DNA from 3 places in the Paenibacillus liaoningensis genome. Region 3 is predicted to be linked to each of the others. Evidence: predicted binding sites of a transcription regulator. Region 3 holds the regulator's gene; each other region holds the start of a gene.

Region 1 (4,284 bases), on a different contig from region 3:
GCTGCGGGCAAAAGGCCTCCAAGCCAGTGCGCCTGCCGGCAAGACAATGGCTTCCCAGCAGCAAGGGTCTCCATACGCGAACGCGCTGGATTTATCGGACCGAAACGCTGCCTTGTCAACAGCTGGCGGGGGACGCCCGATCGTCATTACCGGACAAGATATGAGCCTGGATATTTTGGCCAAGCATATGGAGCGGGAGGGACCTGGCTTGCGCCCGCTGCGCTCCTATGTCGGCAGCATGGACAGCCTGATATCGATGTATAGAGGAGAATCAGACATCGTCAGCACGCATTTGCTGGATGGCGATACAGGGGAATATAACGTTCCCTATATTCGTAAACTATTGATTGGGGCACCTTATATCGTTGTTCATATGCTGACGAGGAGCGCAGGCTTGTTCGTGCAGCAGGGCAATCCGCTAAAGCTGGCAAGCTGGGCCGATTTGGCGAAGCCAGGACTTCGCCTCATTAATCGGGAGCGTGGGGCCGGTGCGCGCGTGCTGCTGGATGAGCAGCTTCGATTGCACGGTATTCCGGCAGCTTCAATACTAGGCTATGACCAGGAGCAGACGAACCATCTTGCAGTAGCGGCGCAGGTTGCGTCAGGCGAGGCTGATGTGGGTATTGGAACGGAGAGGGCTGCAGCGATCGTCTCCCGCCTTACCTATATACCACTCGTTCAGGAGCAATACGACCTGGTTATGCTGAAGAAGCCGGACAATCAACTATTCATTAATGCGGTCATTCGCATTTTACGGTCGCAAAGCTTCAAGCAGGAACTGGGAGCCATCGAAGGGTATGACTTGACCCGTACAGGGGAAATCGTTGCAGAAAGCTGAGAACATCATAAGCAGGAAGAAGGAACAGCGGATGGACCATTTTAAAACAGGAAAAGAACGGTTTGTACAGTTTATTTTAAATAATAAATTCGTCATATTTTTGCTCGTGCTGCTCCTGGTTAGTCTGAATATTTTTGTCATGAGCAAAATCTCCTACGTGTTCACGCCGCTCGCTGTATTGTTCAAGACGGTGCTGCTGCCGATTATTTTGGCGGGTGTAGCTTATTATTTGCTGAATCCGATTGTAGATTATTTGGAGACGAAGAAGGCTCCGCGTATTTATTCCATCTTTGTGATTTTTGCGGTTATTTTAGGGCTGCTTACGATTTTGCTGACGGTGGTCATTCCGCTTGTAACTACACAGATCGTCAGTCTGGTCGATAATTTGCCGGGCTATGGGGATCAGCTGCGAACGAAGTTTGATGAGCTGATGCACAGCGGAGACCTGCGGGATATTGAGCGGTGGCTCAATGTTAACCCTTCGGATTTGAGCGGCAATATTACGAAGCGGGCGACGGAGCTGCTGAATGGGGTATGGCAAAGTTTAGGTTCATTCGTGGGGGCGCTTAAAGATGTCGTGCTTGCCGTCATTACGCTGCCATTTATTCTTTTCTACCTATTAAAAGATGGCAAAAGGCTGCCGGATTATATTGCGGCTATACTGCCAATGAACATGAGAGCGCACACGAAGCGCATTATGGGCGAAATGAACGGCCAAATCAGCAGTTACATAAGAGGCCAGATTATTGTAAGCTTCTGCATTGGGGTGCTGCTATATATTGGTTATTTGATCATTGGGCTTGAATATTCGCTGGTGCTGGCGCTGATTGCCGCATGTACAGCCATCATTCCGTATCTGGGCCCAGCTATCGCGATTACGCCAGCGCTCATTGTTGCGATGGTAACCTCACCCGTCATGCTGCTGAAAATGCTTGTGATCTGGACGATTGTCCAGCTTATCGAAGGGAAGTTTATCTCCCCGCAAATTATGGGGAAAAGCATGCATATTCATCCCATTACGATTATTTTCGTCATTTTGACCGCTGGAAATTTGTTTGGATTGGCGGGCATTATTTTAGCCGTTCCAGGTTATGCGGTGCTGAAAGTTATTGCGACGAATTTCTTCCACTGGCTGCAGGCCCGTTCGCCGCTCTACGCAGCGGAGGAAGTGAATGCGGATAATGATTTTAAGCTATAATATAAGCATTATAAAACGAAGGGCTGCTTGCAAAAGCAGTCTTTTTATTAAAATATAAGGAAGTATAATCTGGCTGCATAACATTTTCCTCTATTTCAACGCGTAACGGCAGTGCCTTCAAGGGGCTGCAATGCCGTTTGCGTTTGAACTTTTCAAAAGTAACTAAAAGTTGTAATTGCAGTTTTTGTCGCAAAGGAATAAAATGAACATGAGTGTGGTCAAGTCCCTCTAATGATGCATCCTTATTGTGAAACATTTCACAATTTCAGGTTTTTTTCAGAGGCGGCTTGCAGTTGTAACGGCGTTTAACTAATCATGCAACAATCAACGCAAGGGAGGCATTTTTCGTATGTCGGAAACATTAACAGAGCAAGAAGTACAGACGGGATCTGTACGTAGTGAACTGGACGTTCTGGAGCAATTGCTTAAACCGGAAATCCAAAGCTCGCTGAATCAGCTGGTAGAAAGCTTGCCTAAGCTTGCTGAAATGGTTACTTTGATGACCAAAGCTTATGATGTGGCAACAACTGTAGCGAATGACCAAGTGCTTATGGGCGACATGAAGCATGGTATCGAAGAATTCGTTAAGCCAATTACGGACAAAGCAAAAGGCATTGCATCGGCTGCTGTAGAAGCTAATGATCGTGCACATGCAGAGCCTACGACAATCGGTCTGTTCGGCATTCTCAAAATGCTGAAAGATCCTCAGGTCCAACAAACATTGCGTTTCGCGCAATCGTTCTTGGATGTATTGGCAGAGCGCAACAAACAGCGTTAAGATCGGATCAGAATGAGAACGGAGGATCAGTATGTCTAAGCATATTTTGATTTTGGGTGGCGGTTATGGCGGTTTGCTGAGCGCATTGACAACTCGCAAATATATGTCCCCCGAGGAAGCAAGCATTACCGTTGTTAACCGTATTCCATCGCACCAAATCGTAACGGAATTGCATCGTCTGGCCGTTGGCGGCGTTCATGAGAACAACGTTGCTTTGCCGCTGACGAAGCTGTTCAAAGATAAATCCATCAATTTGGTTATCGACACAGTCGACAAAATTGATCCGGACCAGAAGCAAGTTCACCTTTCCAGCGGTGCAAAAACTTCCTACGATACGCTTGTTATCGCTCTTGGTGGCGAAACAGCATTTTTCGGCATCCCAGGCCTTGAAGAGAACAGCCTGACGCTGAAATCGGTTGAGGAAGCAAACCGCGTGAGCGCGCACATTCAAGAGCGCCTTGCTGCGTATGCAAAATCCAAAGACAAAGCTGACGCAACGATCGTTGTTGGCGGCGGCGGCCTGACTGGTATTGAGCTGATCGGTGAAATTGCCGACATGCTGCCAAAATGGTGTGAGCAGTACGGCGTTAACATCAGCGAAGTATCGGTATACAATGTTGAAGCAGGCCCGTCGATTCTGGCTGGTTTCCCTGTGGAGCTTGTTGACCGTGCGAAAGCAAGCCTTGAAAAACGCGGCGTTCAACTGCTGATGGGTATTGCGGTTACAGAAGTAAAAGGCAACCAAGTTATTTTGAAAGACGGTCAAACGCTTGTGGCTAACACATTCGTATGGACTGGCGGCGTTACAGGCAACCCTGTCGTAGCAAACTGCGGTATTGAAGTAAACCGTGGCCGCGCTACAGTCAATGAGTTCCTGCAATCGACTTCGCACCCTGAAGTTTACCTGGCTGGCGACAACGCAGTTGTATTTAGCCCAGACGGCCGTCCATATCCGCCAAGTGCACAAATCGCATGGCAAATGGGCGAAGCAATCGGCTACAACCTGTTCGCGCAATCCAAAGGCTTGCCACAAAAATCGTTTACATTCGTTAACTCCGGCGTTCTTGCGAGCCTTGGCCGCAAAGATGCAATCGGAACCGTTGGCGCAAGCCAGCTTCGTCTGAGAGGCACTACAGCTTCCCTGATGAAAGAAGCAAGTAACGTTCGTTACCTGTCGCATGTTAACGGCTTGTTCTCGCTCGTTTACTAATTTAATTCATTAATAACCATAATAAGTCCTCGTTTAAACGGCAGCAGCTGTTTGGGCGAGGACTTTATTTTGTTCCCTCGAAGATGGTACGATAAGGAGAAAAGGGGACACGGCTATGGAGCATTATATTAAATATTGCCTGGGCAAGAAGGGCGCTTATGAAGATTATCCTTTCGGGCCGGAAGCGCTGGTTATGAAAGTAGAAGGGAAGATGTTTGCCTTGATTTCTGACGACCGGAAATCGATATCGCTCAAATGCG
Region 2 (4,284 bases), on a different contig from region 3:
GCCAATGCGCGTAAAGTAGGCGCGTGTCGCTTCAATACCCGCAAGCGCCACTTCCTCATCGGATTTGCCGCTCGGATCGATGTTCCATACCCGTACCGCATATTGCACGAAGCGGTCAATACGCTCTTGATACACATGCTTCATCCAGTTCGGGAAGATGATCGCAAGTCCTGCGCCATGTGCGATATCATAAATCGCACTTACCTCATGCTCGATGCCATGCGACGCCCAGTCCGTCACGACGCCAATCGGCAGCGTGCCGTTGAGCGCAAAGGTGCCGGCAAGCAGCAAATTCGCTCTGGCGTCATAGTCGGAGCCGTTTTCGATTGCTTTTTCACCATTTTCAATGACCGTTTGCAAAATGGATTCTGCAAAGCGCTCCTGCAGCGGCGTATTGGTCGTCAGGGAGAAATATTGCTCGAACACATGCGACATAATGTCGACAATGCCGTTCGCCGTCTGATCCTTCGGCACGGAATATGTCAGCTTCGGATCAAGAATCGAAAATTTCGGATAAACAAGCTTGCTGCCGAGACCGCGTTTTTGCTGCGTTTCCCAGTTGGAAATAACCGCATTGCCGTTCATTTCCGAGCCGGTAGCGGCAAGCGTCAGCACAGTGCCGATAGGCAATGCCTCTTGGATGACTGCTTTGCGGATCGTGAAATCCCACACATCGCCATCATAGAGCGCCCCAGCTGCAATCGCCTTGGAAGCATCCAGCACGCTGCCGCCGCCAACGGCGAGCACGAACTCGATTTTTTCGCTGCGGCAAATGTCGATCCCTTTATTAATTGTCGTTAGACGCGGATTCGGCTCCACGCCAGACAGTTCATGAACGGTTGCGCCAATGCTATTTAATTGGGAAATCACTTCGTCATAAAGCCCCGAACGCTTGATGCTTCCGCCGCCGTATACGAGCAGAACTTTCGTCCCGTATGGCTTGACCAGCTCTCCAAGCTGCTGTACCTTCCCTGCTCCGAATATGAGCTTGGTTGGGTTGTACAATTCAAAATCTTTCATAGTAAGTGAAACCTCCCGTTAAGTAAAATAAGTGAACGGTTGTATTATAACACTTTCACTGAGTTTTCTAAAGTTATAGACGTTTCGTACTTAACTCGCCTGTATTCAGCGCAGGCCGCTTCACATTAGGAGCCATACAAACGCAAGAGCAGGATGCCTGCGAACGCGGTCGAAATCCCGATCGTCTCCAGTTTGGAGAACCGCTCCTTCACAACGAACCGCGTATAAAGCAGCACGATTAGCACATTAAGCGCCGTTACGGCCGACACCAGCCCCGCCTTCCCTACATCAAAGGCCGTCACAATAAACATCATGCCCACTGCATTGGTAATGCCGACTGCCATCCCGACGGAAAACGTGCGGCGGAAGCTCCAGCTGCGTTTGTCTGCTGTGCCTGCCCGGTTGGCTGCCTGAGCTGCCACGCTCACGATTGGCTGAGTGCTTGGACTCGCAGTCCCGTTTCTTGCGCCACTCGTGATACCAGCATTAACCGCACTAACCGTATTAAGAGAATTGAGAGTATTAACAGCGTTAAGAGTAATTGCTGCGGCACCTGCTGCTATCTCCTGCGCTGCTTGGCCTGCTGCCGCAGCAGCAGCACGTACGGAGCGCAGGTCGCGCAGCCACCAAAGCCCAAAGCAGATCGAGCCGCTGCTGAACATGCAGACAAGCGTCGGAAACAACGGCGCATCCATCATCGTCGACCATTTTCCCGACAAATCGTTTCCGGCAAACAGCAGCATCGCCAGTAGCCCCCATTGCGCTCCTTGCAAATTGCCACGGGTAATATCATTGGAATAACGCACCAGCAATATACCCGCAATAATGATAATAAAGGAGCTGAGCTGCGCCATATTGAGCGTCTCGCCCCATACCGCGAAGGCGACAACGACGACAATTGCCGAAGGAAGCGCGGTCAAAATCGCAACAATAGAGGCTTTGCCCACGGCAAAGCCCTTGAACATGCTCGCATTTGCGCCGAAAGAGAGCAGTCCCATCTGCACGCCAATAAGCGATGAAACGGTGAAAGATGTTCCAGTCGCCAGCGTACAAACAAGTGTAATCAGCGCCCCTGAGAAAAATACACCACACAGCAGCGCATTGCGATTAAGCGCCTGCTGGCTCGTCCAATGATACAAAATCCCCCGCAGCCCAAAGCTCGTCGCCGCCAGCAAGGATAATACAAGCCACATGAATTCCATTCCTCCATCTGTGTCTGCCCACATATACTTTCCCTATCATGACAGCTGAAAGTTAGATTGTAAATGTACGAAAATAAGCGGTTTATCTATATTCAACCTTAGGACTTCTGACCTGTACAGTGTGGACAATCCTCCCTGTTCACTTGTGGATAAGTATTGGAGGTGGCGGAAAATACTCCATTTGAACTCTGTTGATAATGTGCATAACTCTGTGGATATGTTGAAAAGCAAAGCTCTATCCGCCATAGGATGGCAGGTCAAAATGTGCATATTTTCACGCTTTTGCTTCCATGTGACATAGACAAACATGGATTGAACATAGCCGTCACATCATGGGCTGGATGCCGCATATAATAGCGTAACGAGGTTACGGTGGAGGAGATGCAAACGGATGGCAAACAAAGCGCGCAAGGTCGCTATTGTAGGAGTCGGTCAGGTCGGTTCAAGCTGCGCGTATGCCTTAATTAACCAGTCGATTTGCGATGAGCTGCTGCTCATTGACCGCACGTTCGACCGGGCCTATGCACAGGCGCTCGATTTGTCGCACAGCATGGACTTTGTCCATGGCCGCACAAAGGTTGCTGCTGGAACGCTGGAGCAGTGCGGGGATGTGGACGTTATCCTTCTCTGCGCTGGGGCGTATCCCGTCGGCAGCGATGATCGGCTTGATGTGCTGCATACGGTGCGCGAGATTTATGAAACGATGATTCCGCGCATTATGAACAGCGGATTCAGCGGAATTTTTGTAGCGGCCGCCAATCCTGTGGATATTGTGACGTATGTCGTGTGGGAGCTGTCCGGCATGCCGCGTTGCCAAGTGATTGGCACCGGAACGTCCATCGACTCCTCGCGGCTCAAGACGCTGCTCTGCGAGCATTTTCCAGTGGATGCCCGCAGCGTGCAGGGCTATGTGCTTGGGGAGCATGGCGAGTCGCAGTTTCCCGCCTGGTCGCATGTGACGGTTGGCGGCAAGCCGCTGCTGCATATTTTGGCCCAGCATCCCGAGCGCTTCGGGCATGTGAAGCTCGGAGCGCTCGCGGAGCAGACCCGCAATGCCGGCTGGGAAATCTATACGCGCAAAGGCTCGACCAGCTTTGGCATCGGCAATGCGCTGGCGCATATTACCCGCTCTATTCTAAACGATGAGCATCGCATTATTGCCGTGTCTGCGATATTAAACGGCGAATATGGCCAGCAGCAAGTATGCGCTGGCGTCCCCGCGATCATCGCCCGCTGCGGGGTTAAGGAAATCGTCGAGCTCAAGCTGACTACGCGGGAGCAGCGGCTGATGGAGCGCTCATGCTCGATTATACGCCAGGCGATTGAGAGCCTGTGCCTCGTAACCGAGAAAGAATAGCTGCAAGCTTGGCCGACTAAAAACGGATTGATTTTTCTGATCGTATCCGATATGATAGCTGTTAATTAACATCAAGGAACGGGAGAGTAACCTACATGGGTGCCATTTCAAGCGAGCCGGGACAGTGGAAGCCGGCAATGGACGATTAGGTGAAGCGCACCCGGGAGATGGCGGCCTGAAACGAGCAATCATGCTAGGGACGTCCGGTTCAGCACCGTTACAACGGCGAGATGCCCCTCTTTGTTTCTGTGCGGAGGCGGCAACAAGAGTGGTACCGCGGGGATAACAGGCCTCGTCTCTTATTTTTAGAGACGGGGCCTTTTTGGCGTGCTGCTCTACTCTGGCCGGAACATTTATTTTAGAGAGGAAGATGATGATGCTGTTAATGGACAAAATCGCGCTGGCATTGGCCAAAGCGCTGGATCTGCCCGAAGCGGATATTCGGCCCTTGCTGGAATATCCGCCCGATGAGGAGCTTGGCGATGTTGCTTTCCCCTGCTTTACTTTGGCCCGCACGATGAAACAAAGCCCCGTTAACATTGCTGCTTTGCTTGAGCCCCTGCTGGCAGATGCGAGCTGGAGCGTTCGGGCTGCCGGCCCCTATTTGAATTTCAAATGGAATCGGGAACTAGCAGCCGCGCAGCTTATTGCAGATTGGCAGAACGGAACCCTCCTGCATGCAGCTATAGGGAATGGAGAGCGTGT
Region 3 (4,284 bases):
TCTCGGATGAAACAATGCCTTCTATTGAATCAACCGCCTTGGCAAGCGGAGCTGCGAATGCAACCTGATGATAAATAAGCCAGCCTCCAAATAAAACGAGGGCGGACGCAGCAGCTGTTAGCAAAATCGGCATAATCTTGAGTTTGAACATCGTAAAAATCCCCCTCTCAAAATGACGGTGATATACCAAACGCATATCCACTCCGATACACGAAAGTATATCACATCGCCTGTTGAATAAGGGGGTGTAATAATAGCCAGCAATTCCAACTGTTACAGCTAAGGCATCCATTACAGCTAGGACGCCTTGTCACCTACTAAACTATATTTCTTCAAAAATGCGCCATCGCGGAACGAATAATACGCATAATAATATTTCGTTATCGCTTCATCACGGCTATAAAAAATTTCCCATACCGGCTCGCCGTTCAGCAAACCCGGCTGTGTTCTTTTAATATCCGCATCCGGCTCGCTGCCCAGTAAAGCAGTATCCGCCTGCTCTTGAGTAATATGCTCGGTCGCTTTCACCGTGAGCACAGGACCTTCCGCTGTCGTTAGAAATACATAAACGTCTTGTTCATCAGCCGTATTCCCTTTTACAACCCAGGAAATGCCATCCCACACCTGCTTCGTCATCCCGGTGACTTCCGTCAACTGCGCGGCTTCAATAGCATGCGCTTTAATAGGGGCTTCCTCTGCCCATAAATCCTTATGCACAGTTCGGTAATAAACAATCGTAACGGTCAGCAATGCGATAACAAAAATAACTGAAATAAAGACAGCCCGTTTTACCGTCCAAAACGGCTTTCTCGTTCTCGCCCGCATTATGCCTTCAACAGCCTCTCGAAGCTCGCCTGAGCATCGTGACGAATTTTCTCCTCATCAAGCAGCGTGCATTCGCCATCCCGTACAACTTGGCGGCCGTCCACCCATACATGCTTAACGTCGCGGCCAGAGCCGGCATATACCAAATGGGACACAATATCCGTCTGTGGATAAAAATGCGGCTGTTCAATATCGATCGCGATGAAGTCAGCCTTCATGCCAACGCGCAGGCGGCCAATGGAATCCTCCTGCCAAATGGAGCGAGCGCCGTATACCGTTCCCATACGCAAAGCTTCAATGGCTGGCACAACCGTAGGATCGCCAGAAACACCTTTATGCAGCAAAGCCGCAAGATTGATTTCCTTGAATAGATCAAGATTGTTGTTGCTCGCCGCGCTGTCCGTGCCTAATGATACAGTTACACCTGCGCGAAGCAAAGCAGGCACGCGGGCAATGCCGCTTGCCAGCTTGAGGTTGCTGACCGGGTTATGCGATACGGCTACTTTGCGTTCAGCCAGCAGCGCAATTTCCTCGTCATTCAAATGCACCGCATGAGCAACGAGCGCCGGACGCGAGAAGAAGCCTAAATTGTCGAGATGCTGAACGGGACGAACGCCATAATCGCGAACGTTCTGCTCTACTTCGGCAATCGATTCTGACATATGCGTATGCAGTGGCAAATCATAATCATGAGCGGCCTGAACAAATTTCTCAATATAATCTGGCGGGCATGTATAAGGCGCATGCGGCGAAATCATCGTCGTAATCCGGCCATCGGCCTTGCCGTTCCAATCGCGTGCGAAAGCAATCGCTTCCGCCAGCTTAGCTTGCTGTACATCCTCCGGGCAAAGGCCGATGACGCCGCGCGTCAGACAGCCGCGAATGCCGGACTGTTCAACAACTTCGGCCAGCTGGTCCATGCGGTCATACATATCCACGAAAGCTGTCGTACCGGATTTAAGCATTTCCACCACGGCAAGCGCGCTGCCCGCACGGGTATCAAGGTCGATGTATTTGCCTTCCATCGGCCACATTTTTTGCTCCAGCCATACTTGCAGGTTTTGATCATCGGAATAGCCGCGCAGCAAAGTCATAGCCGCATGTCCATGCGTGTTTACTAGACCCGGCATAAAAGCAAGCTTGCTGCCATCCAGCTTTTGCACATCGGCTTGCAGCCCAGTTGGAGCTTCTGCTCCGATATATGTAATGCGATCATCGGTTACAACCATATGCCCTTGCAGCACATGCTCGCCATCCTCCATCGTTACAAAACGTCCATTTTCAATCCAAATTTGGCTCATTTTCGTCATCCCTTTCCCTCTCCAAGTAATAGGCCAGACTTAGCAGCTCTTTCGTAAAGTCAGCATGATGTATGCGAATTTCCTCAGGTACCTTCAATATCGCTGGGGCAAAATTAAGCAAGCCTTCAATGCCGGCGTCAATAAATTGATTAGCAACGTTTTGCGCTTCAAATCCGGGAACGGTTATAATGCCGATCCGGATATTGTTTTCCTCCACCGTTTGTTTCAGCATATCCATCGGCATAACGGTCAAATTATTAATTTGCGAGCCGATTTTAGATGGATGCACATCAAACACCGCGATGATTTTCATATTGTCTTTGGAGTATTTATTATAATTGCACAGCGCATGGCCTAAATTACCAGCTCCGACAAGGGCGACATTTATCGTCTGATCAAGCTTGAGAATTTGGCGGATTTTTTCAATTAAATACGTCACATCATAGCCGATGCCCTTACGGCCAAAATCGCCGAAATACGCCAAGTCCTTGCGGATTTGCGCCGGATTCAAATCCAGCTTGACGCCAAGCTCCTGGGACGAAACGGTCTGCACCTCCCGGTTGTTCAGCTCGTTCAGCACTTGCAGGTAAATGGGGAGGCGTCTTACGACGGCCTCCGATATTTTCGTCTGCTTCACCCGTTCTCCTCCTCCCTCTCGGCACCAAGCCATTCTTTCATTCTCGGTACAATTTGCTCTATATGCATATGCTCAATTTTCGGGCCAGGCAAGGAATACAGAAAATGCTTGCCATAATACGTTTCAATCACTCGCGTATCATAAATAATGACAATGCCTTTATCCTTCGCCGTTCGCACGAGCCTGCCGAATCCCTGCTTGAAGCGAATAACCGCTTGCGGAATTGACAGCTTCATAAATGGATTTTGCTTTTGGCGCTGCAGCAATTCCGACTTCGCTTCCAGCAGCGGATGATTGGGCGGTTGGAACGGCAATCGGACGATGGCAAGGCAAGTCAAGGCTTCGCCTGGAATATCAACGCCTTCCCAAAAGCTGCTTGTACCAAGCAGTACGGACTCTGGCTGCTGCAAAAAACGCCGCGTCAGCTTCGTACGATTGCCGCTGTCGATGCCTTGGCCCAGCACTTGAAGGCTGGTGGCCGCGAGCGCCGCTTTAAGCGGGTCATATACCTGCTTGAGCATTCGGTAAGAGGTGAACAGCACCAGCATTCTGCCATTGGTCTGCTGCACTGCATCTGCCAAAGAAGAGACGAGCATTGAAATAAATGCGGGCTCGCCCGCCGAGCCTTTAAGAACAGGGAAATTGCGCGGAATAATGACGAGCGCCTGCTCCCGGTAATTAAACGGCGATGCCAGCTGCACGGTGCGCAATCTGCCCGCCTCTTCAAAGCCGCTAAGTCCAAGCTGCTCTTCGGCGAACTGGAATGACTTTTGCACCGAAAGGGTGGCTGACGTTAAAATAATGCTGTCCTTCACATCAAATAAATACTGCTGAAGCTGGCTGCTCACATCAATCGGCACCGCATAAAGATGCAGCGAGCGATGCTTGTAGGTCATGTTGGCTTCCAGCCAGAATACGTCAGTCGTCTGATCGACTTTCATAAAGCTGCGCAGATCATCCTTAACTCTCGTCAAATCGCGCAAAACGCCATTCAGATCCGTTACAAGCGCCTGTACGGCCAGCTCATCGATGCGGTCTTTAATTTCCTCGGACATTTTCTCAGCTGTCTTCAGCACGCGAATGAGCTCCGTATGAATATTGGTCTCTTCGGCGAGCACTTCGGACCAGCCTTCCGGCAGGCTATCGCCTCGCAGACGATAAACGGATTGATTGTTTTCACCCATCGCGTCAGGAGAAGCTTGCACAAAGCTGTACAGCATTTCAAACAGCCTCTCCCAATGCTCCTTCACTTCCGTGAAGGTCGGGATAATGGTGTCAATCGTTTCAAGCCAGCCTTGAACCCGCTCATCGCTTTCCTGCTGAAGATGAATGCGCAACGATGGCAGCAAGCCGGAACGACTATCCTTGAACATCCGCGTAATCGCATTCGTTATCGAATAATAGCCGAGCTGCATGCCTAAATGCTTGCTGGCTACTTCCTCCACATGATGTGCTTCATCGACAATCAAATGGCTGTAAGTCGGCAGCAGCCGATGATCCGCTTGAATGTCTGTAAACAGC

Evidence for each region. The regulator Rex, encoded in region 3, represses fermentation and respiration genes when NADH is low (regulators of the CRP and FNR family bind a similar motif). The targets are predictions, from matches to a motif close to TTGTGAAATATTTCACAA.
Region 1: the regulator Rex is predicted to act here: its motif matches at 2,282-2,299, upstream of AC6B99_RS18595 (DUF1641 domain-containing protein).
Region 2: the regulator Rex is predicted to act here: its motif matches at 2,485-2,502, upstream of AC6B99_RS05000 (L-lactate dehydrogenase).

Annotation. Positions count from the first base shown of each region.
Region 1 is NZ_JCAALU010000011.1:277,203-281,486, reverse strand. Features, by position in the region: gene AC6B99_RS18605 (substrate-binding domain-containing protein) at 1-838, shown strand, start outside; gene AC6B99_RS18600 (AI-2E family transporter) at 870-2,036, shown strand; gene AC6B99_RS18595 (DUF1641 domain-containing protein) at 2,386-2,814, shown strand; gene AC6B99_RS18590 (NAD(P)/FAD-dependent oxidoreductase) at 2,846-4,024, shown strand; gene AC6B99_RS18585 (MmcQ/YjbR family DNA-binding protein) at 4,140-4,284, shown strand, end outside.
Region 2 is NZ_JCAALU010000003.1:86,885-91,168, forward strand. Features, by position in the region: gene AC6B99_RS04990 (iron-containing alcohol dehydrogenase) at 1-1,020, opposite strand, end outside; gene AC6B99_RS04995 (EamA family transporter) at 1,146-2,213, opposite strand; gene AC6B99_RS05000 (L-lactate dehydrogenase) at 2,614-3,579, shown strand; T-box leader at 3,645-3,882, shown strand; gene argS (arginine--tRNA ligase) at 3,959-4,284, shown strand, end outside.
Region 3 is NZ_JCAALU010000018.1:51,344-55,627, reverse strand. Features, by position in the region: gene AC6B99_RS25965 (hypothetical protein) at 1-151, opposite strand, end outside; gene AC6B99_RS25960 (hypothetical protein) at 298-825, opposite strand; gene AC6B99_RS25955 (amidohydrolase family protein) at 825-2,126, opposite strand; gene AC6B99_RS25950 (redox-sensing transcriptional repressor Rex) at 2,107-2,763, opposite strand; gene dinG (ATP-dependent DNA helicase DinG) at 2,760-4,284, opposite strand, start outside.